DNA from 2 places in the Lysinibacillus sp. GbtcB16 genome. Region 2 is predicted to be linked to the other one. Evidence: a T-box and tRNA genes for the amino acid it is inferred to sense, from the RefSeq annotation. Region 2 holds a T-box; the other holds one or more tRNA genes.
What was found. A T-box is a leader RNA that pairs with one kind of tRNA and senses whether it is charged. The one in region 2 lies ahead of argS (arginine--tRNA ligase), so its partner is inferred to be a tRNA-Arg.
Positions count from the first base shown of each region.

Region 1: it has a tRNA-Arg gene. The T-box ahead of argS (arginine--tRNA ligase) is inferred to sense a tRNA for this amino acid. The anticodon was not compared.

Region 1 is NZ_JAGXJV010000003.1:32,809-41,024, forward strand. Features, by position in the region: gene trxB (thioredoxin-disulfide reductase) at 1-855, shown strand, start outside; gene KVT27_RS15045 (NUDIX hydrolase) at 1,183-1,650, shown strand; gene rapZ (RNase adapter RapZ) at 1,660-2,553, shown strand; gene KVT27_RS15055 (gluconeogenesis factor YvcK family protein) at 2,558-3,526, shown strand; gene whiA (DNA-binding protein WhiA) at 3,615-4,562, shown strand; gene KVT27_RS15065 (HPr family phosphocarrier protein) at 4,676-4,933, shown strand; gene clpP (ATP-dependent Clp endopeptidase proteolytic subunit ClpP) at 4,985-5,578, opposite strand; tRNA gene KVT27_RS15075 (tRNA-Arg) at 5,896-5,970, shown strand; gene KVT27_RS15080 (basic amino acid ABC transporter substrate-binding protein) at 6,471-7,265, shown strand; gene KVT27_RS15085 (amino acid ABC transporter permease) at 7,346-8,050, shown strand; gene KVT27_RS15090 (amino acid ABC transporter ATP-binding protein) at 8,047-8,216, shown strand, end outside.
Region 2 is NZ_JAGXJV010000001.1:1,627,617-1,635,832, reverse strand. Features, by position in the region: gene recQ (DNA helicase RecQ) at 64-1,836, opposite strand; gene KVT27_RS08225 (hypothetical protein) at 1,844-2,944, opposite strand; gene KVT27_RS08220 (MFS transporter) at 3,200-4,375, opposite strand; gene argS (arginine--tRNA ligase) at 4,485-6,158, opposite strand; T-box leader at 6,204-6,423, opposite strand; gene KVT27_RS08210 (FAD-dependent oxidoreductase) at 6,618-8,216, opposite strand, start outside.

The sequences.
Region 1 (8,216 bases), on a different contig from region 2:
GCAACGCTTATGATTGAACGAGGAATCCCTGGTGGACAAATGGCCAACACTGAAGAAGTAGAAAACTATCCTGGTTTCGATACAATTTTAGGACCTGAGCTCTCTACAAAAATGTTTGACCATGCTAAAAAATTCGGTGCTGAATATGCCTATGGCGATGTAACAGAAATCATCGACGGGGAAGAATTTAAAACCATTAAATCAGGTACAAAAGAATATAAAACACGTGCCATTATTATTACAACTGGTGCAGAGTATAAAAAAATGGGTGTGCCTGGTGAAAAAGAACTTGGCGGCCGTGGTGTCAGCTACTGTGCAGTTTGTGATGGCGCGTTCTTTAAACAAAAAAATCTTGTAGTTGTTGGCGGAGGAGATTCAGCTGTAGAAGAGGGCGTATATTTAACACGCTTTGCTGATAAAGTAACAATTGTCCACCGTCGTGATAAATTACGTGCACAAAAAATCCTCCAAGATCGTGCATTTGCAAATGACAAAATTGATTTCATTTGGAATGCTACAGTAAAAGAAATTAATGAAGCTAATGGTAAAGTGGGTAGTGTTACACTACAATCAACTGTGGATGGAACTGAATCAGAGTTTACAACAGATGGTGTGTTTGTGTATATCGGTATGCTACCTTTAACAAAGCCATTTGAATCTTTAGGTATTTTAAATGATGCTGGTTATATTTTGACAAATGATAATATGGAAACAACAATTCCAGGTATCTTTGCAGCTGGAGATGTACGTGAAAAATCACTACGTCAAATTGTTACAGCAACTGGTGATGGCAGTATTGCAGCTCAAGCTGTACAGCATTATGTAGAAGAGCTATTAGAGAAAATTAATGCATAACTTGGCTATTTTAAGGAAAAAAATACAATTTTAATGTGGTTTTAATATTGTTGTAACTTGAATGACATATAAAAGGTGTATGATTAAAAGTGTAATTAGCAATCCCCCTTTTATTTTGTTTAGTAGGTTGTTTCCGCCTCAATTAGGTGGGAACAACCTACTTTTTTATTTGTATAGATCATGAAAAGAGCATAAGCTTTTTTTAATAAATTCTTCGATAAAACTAAATTGTTAAATGTCTACGTATGAGAGTTGTAAATGAGGACAAATCTTGCTGTGTCTTGCTATAATGGAGAGTAGAATGCAAAAGTGATTAGAGGTGTGCCTATGCAAAGAATTGCAAATTTAATTGCCGTAAAAGACGGTAAAGTATTATTACTTCAAAAACCAAGACGAGGTTGGTACGTTGCTCCGGGTGGAAAAATGGAAAGCGGTGAGTCCATCTTTGAGGCTGCTGTTCGTGAATTTCAGGAAGAGACAAATGTTATACCTTTACATGTACACCTAAAGGGTGTTTATACGATGGTCATTAAAGAAAATGATGAAGTCGTAGATGAATGGATGCTTTATACATTTGTTGCCAAGGATGTAGACGGTGTACCGTTTGTAGAAACTAGAGAAGGTAAACTTGCATGGCACCCAGTAGAGGATTTAGCACATTTGCCAATGGCTGAAGGAGATCGCACTAATTTACAATTTGCTATTTCGCAATCAGGTATTCAGTATGGCACGTTTGACTATACAACGAATTTTGAATTACTTCATCAGAAAATACAAATATCAAAAGAACAATAAAGGAGTTGCATGACAGTGGTGGTTGAAGGCCAACAAAGTACACATGAATTGGTTATTATTACAGGAATGTCTGGAGCTGGGAAGACCGTAGCTATTCAAAGCTTTGAAGATTTAGGGTATTACTGTATTGATAATTTACCACCTGCGTTACTTACAACTTTTTTAACTCTGCTAAGAGATTCTGGCAAGAATAGTACACGTATTGCGGCAGTGATGGATATGCGTGGAGGTAACTTTTTTGATGCGCTTATTGGGGCGTTAGACCATATACTAAAAGAAGGCGACATTGTAGCTCGTATTTTATTTTTAGATGCAGATGATGCCACATTAGTAAGACGCTATAAAGAAACAAGAAGAGCCCATCCATTGGCAGTAAGTGGCTTACCTTTAGATGGTATAAAGCAAGAGCGAGCGCTTTTATCGGAAGTAAAAGGCCGTGCTAATTTTGTTTATAACACATCTAACATGAAACCAAAGCAATTACGTGAAAAGATCGTTAAAGAATTTGCCAGTGAAGCAGATACTATTTTTACCGTAAACATCATGTCTTTTGGCTTCAAGCATGGTATGCCAATTGATGCAGACTTAGTGTTCGATGTTCGTTTTCTTAAAAATCCGTATTATGTAGAAGAGCTACGCCCAAAGACGGGACTTCAAACAGAAGTATCCTCCTATGTTTTAGCCTTGGAAGATACGCAAATACTTATACAAAAACTAACGGATTTGTTCGACTTTATGATTCCTCTTTATCGACAAGAAGGTAAATCACAACTCGTTATCGCTTTTGGTTGTACGGGTGGTCAGCATCGTTCAGTAACTTTAGCAGAGTTTTTTGGGGCTTATTTAGCCAGCAAAGAGAATACGGTTATTACGCATCGTGATATTAATCGTAGAAAGGAATGAGTGAATGGGGAAAAAGCAAACAAAGCTTGTGGTAATTGGTGGTGGAACAGGACTATCTACATTACTTCGTGGGCTCAAGCACCATCCATTTGATATTACTGCTATTGTGACGGTAGCAGACGATGGCGGCTCTTCAGGACGTTTACGAGATGATTATGATATTCCACCACCAGGTGATGTTCGTAATGTCATTGCGGCATTATCAGATATTGAACCGCTAGTGGAGCAAATGTTTCAATACCGTTTTTCAGCGTCAGAGGATTTACGTGGACATTCCTTAGGGAACTTAATGCTAACAGCACTTACTGATATTACTGGTGATTTTAACCATGCTATAAGTGAGATGGGGAAGGTATTAAAAGTACATGGCCGTGTAATACCAGCAGCCAATAAAAAAATTAACTTACATGCTGTGTTAGAGGATGGTTCAATCATTGAAGGTGAATCAAAAGTCCCGACAGCGACAAAACGCATTGATCGCGTTTTTTTAGTACCCGAAAACGTGCAACCGTTACCAGAAGCTATTCGGGCAATTCAGCGTGCAGACTATATATTAATTGGCCCAGGAAGCTTATACACAAGTATTATTCCAAATCTCCTTGTCAAAGAGATAGGGGAAGCTGTTGTGAAAGCAAAAGGAAGAAAAATATATGTTTGTAATTTAATGACACAAAAAGGTGAAACCATTTCTTATACAGCAGGTGATCATGTATCGGCCATACATAAGCATGTTGGCGCATCCTTTATTGATTCGATTTTAGTTAATGATGAAGAATTGCCGAATCCTGTAAAAGAATTGTATAAAGAAGAAAGAGCAGAGCCAGTGACATTTGATGTGGCAAAGCTTGAAAGTATGGGATTAGAGGTTATAAGGCGCGATATTGCTACAATTCGATCAGATGGTACGGTTCGACATAATGCTACGAATGTTGCAGAGTGGCTGGTAGATTATGCCGGTATTTATGATCGGTAAGAGAACCGATAATAGAAACATAAAGTGTTTATTGTATATGGTAAGATGAACATATACATAGAAATTATGATTGAAAGGGGGGCGTGATATGTCTTTTGCTTCTGAAACGAAAAAGGAGTTAACCCAAATAGAAGCGGACAATCATTGTATGAAAGCAGAAGTTTCTGCCCTAATTCGTATGAATGGTTCATTATCCTTTGCGAATAAACAACTAAGCTTGGACGTGCAAACTGAAAACGCTGCAATTGCAAGAAGACTATATACGATTATGAAAAAATTGTATCCGTACAATGTGGAATTACTAGTTCGTAAGAAAATGCGATTGAAAAAAAATAACGTATATATTTGCCGTGTAAGAGAAGGAGCGCGCGAGCTGTTAATTGATTTAGAAATCATCTCAGACGACTTTCAATTTAATCATACGATCTCAAGAAAGCTCATTAAAAAAAATGGTCAAAAAAGAGCCTATTTAAGAGGTGCATTTTTAGCAGGAGGCTCTGTCAATAACCCAGAAACGTCCGCCTACCATTTAGAAATTTATTCTTTATATAAAGAACATGGTGAGGCATTGATGGATTTAATGAATGAATTTGAACTCAATGCCAAAACAATTGAACGTAAAAAAGGCTTTGTTACTTATTTAAAGGAAGCCGAAAAAATTTCTGATTTCCTTAATATTGTAGGCGCCCATCAGGCAATGATGAAATTTGAGGACGTTCGGATATTGCGAGACATGCGCAATAGTGTCAATCGTATTGTGAACTGTGAAACAGCCAACCTAAACAAAACAATTGGAGCAGCATTACGGCAGGTAGAGAATATTCGATTTATTGAAAATTCTATTGGTCTTGACCAGCTACCAGAAAAGCTTCGTGAAATTGCACGATTACGAGTAGAGTATCAAGATGTTACGTTAAAAGAACTTGGTGAAATGGTATCCAGTGGTACCGTCAGCAAATCAGGTGTCAACCATCGTTTAAGAAAAATAGACGAAATAGCAGATGCATTAAGACGCGGTGAAAAAATAGGTGGTTAAGTTTTCATACTTTTCAGGTATGAATGTCATGCGTAATCGCTTATTGTTCTTTTGCTAGTAAGTAAGGTAAGATAAAACTAATAGATGAACGGTAGTGAAGGGGAGTTTTGAGAATGATCGAGAGAAGAGTCCAGGTTAAATTAAAATTAGGACTACAAGCTAGACAAGCAGCACTATTTGTGCAAGAGGCCAATCGTTTCAGTGCGGATATCTTTCTAGAAAAAGATGAAAAAAAAGTGAATGCCAAATCGATAATGGGTGTCATGAGCTTAGCGGTGGCGAAAGGTACCGAAGTAACGTTAAGTAGTGAAGGCAATGATGCTGAGCAAGCGGTTACAGCATTAGCTACAATTATTGAAAATGAAGATTAACAAACAAATAAAAATGCCTCTCAGAGTAATTTTCTGGGAGGCTTTTTTGTATTATTTATTATCCGTACTACGGTGCATAATGTGATCGATTAAACCATATTCTTTTGCACGTTCAGCTGTCATGAAGTTATCACGATCTGTGTCTCTTGCAATGACTTCAAGTGGTTGACCAGTGCGCTCAGATAAAATGCCGTTTAATTTTTCACGTAAGAATAAAATACGTTTAGCAGCAATTTCAATTTCTGTCGCTTGACCTTGTGCGCCACCTAGTGGTTGGTGAATCATTACTTCCGCATTTGGTAATGCAAAACGTTTACCAGGTTCACCCGCAGCAAGTAAGAAAGCTCCCATTGATGCAGCCATACCAATACAAATCGTTTGAACTTTTGGCTTAATAATTTGCATTGTGTCATAAATAGCCATACCAGCCGTAATTGATCCACCTGGCGAATTAATGTAAAGAGAAATGTCTTTGTCTGGATCTTCTGCTTGTAGGAAAAGTAGCTGTGCGACAATTGAGTTCGCCACATTGTCATCAATAGCACTTCCTAAAAGGATAATGCGGTCTTTAAGTAGACGTGAATAAATGTCATATGCACGCTCACCACGGCTTGTTTGTTCAATAACTGTAGGAATTAAATTCATGTTAAATCCTCCTTCAAAAAACTAAATTCGATTACCTTTGCTGAAATCTACATTGTTTATTTCAGCTGTAACCTTATCATACACATTATAGTCAGGGAAGGTCAAATATTAACCCTGCTAAAGTGAAATTAATTAAAATAAAAAAAATAAATTCTTTTTGCATTCTATGGTTGAAATATATGTGATACGTTTGTATAATAGGTAAGGTTATAAGTTTGAAAGTACAGGACACTATTTTGCAGGTATGCTTCAAATGAGGATTATCTACATCATGCTTTTCGTAAGCCTAGGGTGAGTACTTTTTTTTTGTGTTTTTTGCCCTCGTGGTGTAATGGATAACACGTAAGATTCCGGTTCTTGCACTGGGGGTTCGATTCCCTCCGAGGGCGCCATTTTACTGAATATTGATATACTGTAATAGCTCAATCTCCTAATAAGTAGTTTAGCAGCCTGCTTAGTGGAGATAGAGAGGAAAAGTAATGGGAATACTGTCCTAGTTGGCATTATTCCCCTATTTATGCCTTTCAAACCTTCAAGAAAGCAACAACTCCAAATTATTTTTTAGTGAACATACTGTCCGTGAAGGCTAGTAATAGCCGAAAAAAAGAATCCTTTCTGAGGGGATTCTTTTTTTTTTGTTTAAATTTATCGAAATTTGGCATTGCTTCTATTGTATATATATTAGTTTTAGTTTCGTTTTCTTGTTATTAATGCTTATTTTTTCTATTTAATTGGGTTTTCCATTAATTAATATGAAAAAATATTTAGTTTTATGCGAAAAGTTGTTGTGCAAATACTATAATGTTAATATAATTGACCTAATAGTCTAACATTTCCGAATTGCGAAAAATAATACGCAGGATGGAAAATTATCGAAATAGGGGGAAATGCAATGAAAAAAACAGCTTGGATGTTACTTATGGTTATAGCAGCGCTAACTTTAGCACTTGCAGGATGTGGCACAAAGGACAATGCCTCTTCTGGTAGCACACCTTCAGAAGGTGCGGATGGCAAGAAAGTATATAAAGTAGGTACAGAAGCAACTTTTGCACCGTTTGAATCTGTTGACGATAAAGGGAAAATTGTGGGGATTGATGTCGATATTTTAAAAGCAATTGCTGATGAAATGGATTTCGAAGTAGAGTGGAATAATATTGGTTGGGAACCCGTTTTCCAAACAATTAAAAACGGTGAAACACATATTGGTGCTTCAGGGATTACAATTACAGATGAGCGCAAAGAATCATTTGATTTTACTGAGCCATACTATGAATCTCAATTATTAATTGTTGTGAAAGAAGATTCAAAGATTAAATCATTAGATGAATTAAAAGATAAAAAGGTGTCCGTACAAATTAATGCTACTGGCCATATGGCAGCTAAAAAGCTACAAGGTGAAGCAAGTACAAATATTATGGCTTTTGAAAGTCAGCCAATCGCAATTCAAGAAATGCTAAATGGTAATGTTGACGCAGCTATTGGAGACAATGCGGTAGTATACGAATATATTAAAGCGCATCCAGATCAAAAAATTAAAGTCATTCAAGATGACGCATTCGAAAAAGAATATTATGGCTTTATGGTTCAAAAGGGGAATAAAGAGCTATTAGATAAATTAAATGAAGGTCTGAAAAAGATTAAAGAAAACGGTAAATTAAAAGAAATTACAGGTACTGATTTCGAATAATAGGGTAATGCCACTCGCCAAGCAGTATGCTAGCGACTCATTTAATTGATGTGACTTTAAAGGGGAAATGGGGTTTTCGGATGGACATCTTTGACCTACGCTGGGACATTGTCTGGAACTACCGAGATATGTTTATACGAGGTATTGGCGTAACACTTATTTTGACACTTAGTGGTTATTTTGGCGGTATTCTTTTAGGACTATTTTTAGGACTAGGGAAATTATCAAGTAAAAAATGGATATATTGGCCATCAAAATTATATGTGGATTTATTCCGCGGAACACCAATGCTTGTTCAAATTTTATTAATACACTTAGCCGTTATTCCAACCATTTTTGGACATTCTTTAGGGTATATGGTTTCAGGGATTACAGCGCTTATTTTAAACTGTGCTGCCTACAACGCAGAAATTTTCCGTGCAGGTATCCAGAGTATTGCAAAGGGGCAAATGGAGGCTGCTCGTTCACTTGGACTTACACATAACCAAGCGATGCGTAAGGTTATTTTACCGCAGGCCTTTAGACGCATGATCCCGCCATTAGGGAATGAATTCATAGCATTATTAAAGGATTCCTCACTAGTAACAGTCATTGCTGCACCAGATATTTTATATGCTAGTAAAGTTGTTGCAGGTGCAAGCTTCCGTTTCTGGGAACCGTATATTGTTGCTGCATTACTATATTTAATATTAACGTATGGTGTAACGAAGATTGTTGCATTTATTGAGAAACGATTTAGCAATAGTTATGTCCCTCGTAAGGCAGAAGGGCGGGAAGCAAGATGATAAGAATTGAGAACCTACACAAATATTTTGGTAAGCTAGAAGTATTAAAAGGGATTGATTATGAAATCCAAGAAAAACAAGTTGTTTGTGTCATTGGGCCTTCTGGTTCAGGAAAAAGTACTTTTTTACGTTGCATTAATATGCTAGAGGAAGTAACGGACGGTGC
Region 2 (8,216 bases):
ACGGAGGTGCCTCAATTTTTCATTGAGACACCTCACTTTTTTTGTAAAAACACATACTTCATTTTAGATGGGTGTTTCTAAAAATGATTGTAGTGCCTCAAAGAAACGCTTGCCGTATTTATCAAATTTCACTTCACCGATGCCGCTAATGTGGCGTAAATCATCCAGTACTGAGGGCTTCTTGTCACATAAATCACGTAATGTTTTATCTGAGAATACTACAAATGGAGGAACTTTCTCTTCATCTGCAATTTCTTTTCGTAACACACGTAAATGTTCAAATAAAGGATGATTATCAACCAGTTTTTTAACCGTTACAGCTTCCTTCCGCATTACCTGTCGTTGCCCTAGTAGAACTTCTTTGCCATCGGCTGACACATAAATAGTCGGATACGTGCCGTGCTTAACTGCCAATAAGCCTTCTGCAATTAGAAATTCAATAAAGTTTGAGACATCTTTAGACGAATAATGCCCTTTCAAAATGCCATAGGTCGATAAACGTGCAAATCCAAATTCATTCATTTTTTGATTTTTGGAGCCGATAAGTACTTGAGCCACCATCGTCTTGCCAAATTTTTGGCCCATCCGTACAACACAAGCGAGTACCTTCTGTGCATCCTCCGTCACATTCATCACAGTACGGCCATCATTACAATTATTGCAGCGACCACAAGGCTCCTCTTGTACTTCACCAAAATACGCTAAAATTGCATTTTGTAGGCAGCCCTCTGTATGGCAATAATCGACCATTGTTTGGAGCTTCGCTAATTCCTGTGGTATTCGTGCTTCATCTTGTGATTGGTCAATGAGAAAACGTTGGGTTTGAACATCTCCGGAGGCATACAGTAGGATACAAGCACTTGGAAGTCCATCTCGACCAGCTCTTCCTGCTTCTTGATAATAGCTCTCCATGTTGCGAGGCATTTGATAGTGCAACACAAAGCGCACATTACTTTTATCGATCCCCATACCAAAGGCATTGGTAGCCACCATAAGGCGTGCCTCATCTTTTAAAAAACGCTCCTGCTCAGCCATCCGTAGATCCTCTGAAAGCCCAGCATGGTATTTGGCTACCGCTTCACCCGACCGACTTAGCATGTCATAAATTGCGTCTACCGCTTTTCGTGTAGCGGCGTAAATAATACCGACTTCCTGTTTATTTTTTTGCAAGTAATTTTTAATATAACGTTCTTTATTTTCACCAATTAACACCGAAAGGGCTAAATTATCACGTGTAAAGCCTGTCATCACGGTTGCATCTTCATCAATGGTTAATATTTTCCGAATATCCTCACAAACAGCAGGTGTCGCAGTCGCGGTAAGCGCTAAAACAGTTGGCTTATGCTGCCACAGTGTGAAAAGCTTTTGAATGGAGCGATAACTTGGTCGAAAATCATGACCCCATTGAGAAATACAATGTGCTTCATCCACCGCAATTAATGGCACGGATAAATAGGACAATGCTTGAAGGAAGGAAGCACTTTCAAGTCTTTCAGGTGCGATATACAGTAGTTTTAAATAACCAGCACTAGCTAGCTGCATCGTTTCATTCACTTCTTGTGCTGTTAATGTACTATTTATATAGGCAGCTGGAATATTGGCTGCTCGTAAAGCTTCCACCTGATCTTGCATTAAAGAAATAAGAGGCGATATGACGATTGTGAGCCCCTCAAGCATTAACGCTGGAATCTGATAACAAATAGACTTCCCTCCACCTGTTGGCATCACACAAAGGCTCGATTGTCCATGTAAAGTTTGTTCAATAATTTGGGCTTGTCCTTGCCGGAAGGCCTCATAGCCAAAATGATGCTGTAGCATTTGTCTTGCTTGCTCCATGCAAAGTTCACTCCTCAGTAGTAAGACGAAGTAGCTTGTACTCGCCCTGTTCATTTTTCATAATTTCATAAAGCATGATGGAATGGGCAAGTGCCTCCTGACCAGCTGCATTGGTCAATACATACTCCGTTTTAGCTCGTACCTGTAGATGCTGATCCATAATACGAATATCTTGAATGTCCGTATTCGAGAAATGAATCTTCGCCTGTTTGGAAGCATAGTAGGCAACCATACCTGCCAAAGTGTCTTGCAAATCTTCTGATCCTACAATCGGCTCCATAACACTTGCATCTTGAATAGTGACAGCGCCTTTTAAATGCTTATGGAATGTATCTAAAAAAAGATTGATTTCATCTATATTATACGCAAATATATTTTCACCATATTGGTCGATGGCTTGCTGTACGGCTTCTTGATCACCCTGTTCCATATAAGGATATAAATTTTTTGATTGGGATAGGCGTACACTCGCCTTCATGCCTTCCTTTAACCACTTCTGCATAAATGGTTGAATTTCCTTTATCGGCAATATGTATGGTTGTGCTTCACCTTGCTGCTGACGGTTAAAATAAAGACCGACAATTGCTCCGTTTTCCGCCTCCATCACAGGACTTCCCAAAGGTAGCTTTTCCTCTGTATCAATATAATAAGCAGCAATTTTATCTTCGTATTTTTGAATCGTATAAGGTAAGCCATTCACATAAACTGATAGCAGATCAAGCTCCCCCACATACATTTTAGGTACTTTTACATTCGCTTTATAGGTCACCTGCAAAAGTGCAACATTATGTGCCGTTGACATAAAATGAACATTCGCTGCCACTAGCTTATCCGGACCAATTTGCACAAGGGCAGTTGGCTTTGAGGCTACTAGCGCGCCATTAGTTAAAATATAAAGCTCATCATCCTTTTGCTGAATAATAATGCCTGCACCAATTCCATGCTCACCTATCACCTTGACCTCAGGCACTATCTTTTCTTCTTGCTTGGCCACTGTTTTTGTTGGCATCTCTGCTTTTTCTGCTTGAAACCAGCCTGCACCTATTTGACTGTCACAACTAGTCATTAGTATTGTAGCCGCTCCTAAAACGAGCATCTTTTTATACATACCTTCACCAAAACTTTCTTTTCAACTATCTCTCTTGTCTATCATAATCAAGGTCTTAGGATGTTTCAAGTTTACATAATATTATTATTTGAATTTAATTAGTAGTAAAATAGAGCAATCGCTTTAGTTCTATTTCATTCTACCTATTAAAATTAATGGGTTCTCTGATTTGCTGTGAAAATGGATGGATTTTAGGCCTTCAAAATATTTTTGACAAAAAAAAGACATGCGTTTTGAATGGCATGCCTTCTTGAATTAATTTTTTCGCAATAGCCCTGTTGTCGCGATTATTCCAAGCATTAATGCGAGGAAGATTACGTACGTCCATGTATGGTTACCTGTCATGTCATAGCAAACGCCAATCACAACAGGAATGATTGCACTTAGCATAAAGCCACCTGAAAATACCATCGATGACCAGCTGTTAGCTTCCTGATCATTTCTAGCTTCATCAAGTGGTAACAGCAGGCCGATCGGAAATAGCCCACTTAGAACAATGCCGATTATCCATACGGCCAGCCACAAATAAATACCTGAAAAAAGCCATAATAATGTAAAGCCTATCAGCCCTAAACAGCCCAATGCCACTACCCATGCTAATCGATTCGTCCATTTCTCCATAAGCATCGGCACAGCAATATTCCCTATCATTTGTACAATAGACATAAACGTCAGCATCATACTCGCTTCCTTCAGCGTCATTCCTTTGTCCTGTAAAAGAGGTGTAAGCCACGACATCATTGAGAAAAACAGGGAGGTTTGTAAGCCAAAATACAATAAAATTGACCAAGCACGTCCAGTTACCCAAGGATTACGCGCCGGTTCGTTTTTAGCAAATTCTTCACCATCTCTCCCTTGTTCTTTCGGGATTGCCCAGCTCCATAGAATAAGGGCGACCATAGCCAGTAAGGCCCACAAGCCCAGTGCAACTGTCCACTGATTATCAAAATACTGATAAAAGCTCACTGTCAATGCTGCACTTAAAGTAGCACCAACGCCGATGCCAAATGAATAGATACCAATAACAATCGTAAAGCGCTGAGGGAATTTTTTCTTAATAAATGCATTTAATATAGGCCCAATCATCGCAATAGCCAAGCCTGCCGCAAAACTAGTGACAACTAATAAAAGATAGCTTTCTTGGAAAAAGCGTAGCCCATTTGCAAAGATGAGTATAACCATTAACAGCACGATTGCTAATTTTGTTCCAAGCTTACGCTGAAATGGTACAGCAATCGGAGCAAATAAACCCATGCAAAAAACAGGGATAGAGGTGAGAAAGCTCATACTCGTATTGGAAACCTGTAAGTTTGTCATGAGGACATTAAAGAGTGGCCCAATCCCCGTTACTGCGGGTCTCATATTAAGTGCTACAAAGAATATACTTATTACGACTAAAATTAGTGAAACGGTCCATTGTTTTTTATCCATTTGATTTAATCCTCTCTGCTGCCAGTCAATGGAAGAGTTTTCTTCTATTATTCTATCCTTTTACCATGTATTCTATAAATGGTCAATGCTTTGAATATGCGACCGTTCACTACATATTTTCTGGCGACTCAATGCCCAATAACGCTAATGACTCTTTTAACACTATCGCCACACAATGACAAAGCGCTAGACGAGAATCTTGCTGGGCATCATCAACTAATATTTTTTGATGGGCATAATATTTATTTAATAAACGTGCTAGTTGTAAAGCATATTTTGCGATAATGGATGGGTCTGCCTGATTAAAAGCGGTGTCCACCACCTTCGGAAATTGTTCCAATAATAAAATGATTGGCCAAGCCTGCTGCCCTAATGGAGCAAATGTCTTCATGTGAGAGGGTACATCGCCTTTTGCCAAGATAGAGCAAATACGAGCATAGGTATACTGTACATAAGGCCCTGTTTCCCCTTCAAAATTCATCATTTGCTCGATGGAGAATTCAATATCGTTTAAACGATGATATTTTAGGTCATTAAAGATAACCGCTCCAACTCCTACTTGCTGCGCTACTCGCTCTTTCTGCTGTAAATGAGGGTTTTTGTCTTCTATATTGCGCTTAGCTGTGGCAATCGCCTCGGCTAGCACATCCGCTAATAACACCACTTTACCTTTACGTGTGGACATTTTCTTACCATCTTTTAGCATCATCCCAAACGGTACATGCTGCAAATCTTCTGCCCACTTATACCCCATTTTTTCGATCACCTGAAATAATTGTTTAAAATGGAGCGTTTGTTCATTGCCAACTACGTAGAAAATTTTGTTCGGTTGATACTGTTGTTGTCGGTAAAAGGCAGCCGCTAAATCACGAGTTGCATAAAGCGTGGCGCCATCTGTTTTTGTTATTAAACAAGGAGGCATTCCCTCCATCTCTACTACAAAGGCACCCTCTGATTCCATTAGGAGTCCTTTGCTTTGTAGCTCTGTCACAACCTCTGTCATTTTATCATTGTAAAAGGCTTCTCCTGTATATTCATCAAAATCGATACCTAGCAGCTGATAAATAGCCTGAAATTCATCTAACGATACATCGCGGAACCATTGCCACAATGCTAACGCCTCTGAATCACCATCCTCTAATGCTTTAAATGCGGCGCGAGCCATTTCATTTAATGTAGGATCTTGTTCGGCCATCGTATGAAATTTAACATAGATCTTTAATAATTCCTCAATAGGAGATGCTGTAATGGCTTCCTTATCACCCCAATTTTGATAGGCAACGATAAGCTTGCCAAACTGGGTGCCCCAGTCCCCTAAATGATTAATACGAATAGCCTGGTAACCATTTTTCACTGCAATATTTGCCAAGGCATTGCCAATGACGGTTGAACGTAAATGCCCCATAGAGAACGGTTTAGCAATATTGGGCGAAGAAAAGTCGAGGACGACACTCCCCATTTCGGTTTTATTCGTACCAAAATTTTGTTGTTCCTGCATAATAAGGCCCAACACTTGTTGCGTTACTTTTGCTTGATTTAAAAAGATGTTGACATAGCCACCAACAGATTGCACCTGATGGATCATCTCATTTTGCAATTGGTTCGCTATTTCCTCTGCAATTTGTTGAGGTGGCTTCTTCCATATTTTAGCCAAGGTGAAGCATGGAAATGCCACATCGCCAACTTCTAAACTTTTTGGTTTTTCTAGCAATTGTTCCACGTCTTGAGCTGTTAGCTGATGCTTTAAAATTTCAGCAATACTGTTTGCAATTTGTTTATTCATGTATATTCTCCTCCATTTTCAATAAAAAAAGCCCCCGCCTCTATAATTAGAGACGAGAGCATTGTAATCCCGTGGTACCACTCTAGTTGCCATTCATCATGACCACTTTCCATTGTTAACGAGGTGACGCCCCGCTATTCTCTACTAGTAGTTCGAGAATCTTCTCCAAAGTGCGCTTCATTCATGGTTTCTGTATTAGGCTCACACCATCCCTAACTCGCTTTCCAGTTGTCCCATCAATTACTCTCTTTATCATCGAATTTTTCTATGATTTTGACATATTTTACAGGAGTCTTTTCTAGACGTCAACATTTTTTGTATTAAATAATCATTGTCATCACTTCAGGGAATCTAGAATATCTTGCCTGGGCAGCAGCAACGTTGGCACTGATTGCATCCGCATTCACCTTCATGTTGTTACAGAAGGCATGCAAAAGATCCACATTAAAAAAACGCTCCTCATTTAGAGGAACGTTCTTTTTCTATATAATGAATGACATCTGCCATGATGGCATACATCTCTTTTAATTTCAGTTGCTTATTGTCCTTCACTTTTTTCGCTACTTTTTCAGTAACAATTTCTTTTTCAATTAAGCTTTCCCAGCTTGTTCCAGTCGATTCATCGATAAGTACATCTGACAAATATTGCGCCAGCTCATCTCGCGTAATAGCTTCATCACCCGTGCTATATACCTTATTAATGACAATCTCCAGCTTATCTTTCTTATCGGCTGTACTCTCTCCGCCGGCACGAATCATACTTTCTTTAAACATTTTAGCAAACTTAATTTTCGTTGCTTTACTGTCGACCTTTAAATCATTATCATAACCACCCACTACAAGTCCATAGTTAATTAACGATTGAATGGCTTCATCATACCATTCGCCTTGATAAGGATAGTCCACAGAAAATGAATCGATATAAGCACCTTGTTTATCCAATTGCTCTCTTAATGTAGCAATTAATTTTTTATCCTTGCTCATTTCTCTAAAAGTAACATCTTGTTGAAGAGCCAGTGCTGCCGCTGTCCCTGCCGCTTCCCCAGTCACCATACCAGTCGGAACAATACGGGCACTTCCTGCTGCTAAAGATGAATAACCTGCAGATCGTCCTACAACAAGTAAACCATCAATATCCTTTGGTACTAGAGATCGGAAAGGAATCGCATATTGCTTTGGTGCAGAAATGACATAGCCATAATCATGTGGTGTTTGAGCCTGCACATCTACCGGATAAGAGGCAATGCCAATGCTATCCCAATGATCGCGATTTTGCCAAATATCGGACATTGGTAATTGATATTCCGCCCAGATATGTCTAGTTTCTCGTACATAAAGCTCTTCTGGGAAGCTGACGATTTCTGCTTTTTCAAATCCAGGGAAGTTTTCCTGTAAATATTTAAGTACATGCAATGTTTCTTTTTTACCTGCAGCAATGGCCGCCTGCTTCGAATGATCATTTAAGCCATCAATCCCGAAAATTTGTAAGGCATTAATAAAATATTCATCATCCACTCGCGCTAAATTTAACCCTCTTAATCTTGTACCTTCTTGTAAAGGTGTATATTCATCATGAAGCTTTGTAAAGCCCCACATAACGGTATGATTCAAGTTAGCCCCGCCAAATACATCTGACTTCGCCGCTTTCTTTACTTGATCCCAGTCCACATTTTTCAAATGAAGCATTAATGTTACAGCCATGCGCTTATCCTTTATCCCTATATCTTCACCACCAACGAAGAAAGGAACTTTAGACATTGTAGCAAAATCCGCATCCTGTGTAGCATCTATGAATGATTTTCCTTTAACGACATATGTACCGTATTCATTTTTTAGCTCAACAGACGTTAGTTGGTGTTGTTGAAGATTCGCTTTGACAACTTCCGTTTGCACCGACAATGTTAAATTTGGTTCCTCATCAATCAGCTTTTTAAATGCTGCTTTAGCTCCGACGATACCAAAAGCATCATTACCTCGAACAAGCTCATGCCATTCTTTAAAAATACCTTCACTGATGGAATTATTATGACCATCTCGTGGAATATCTAGGAAATTCAA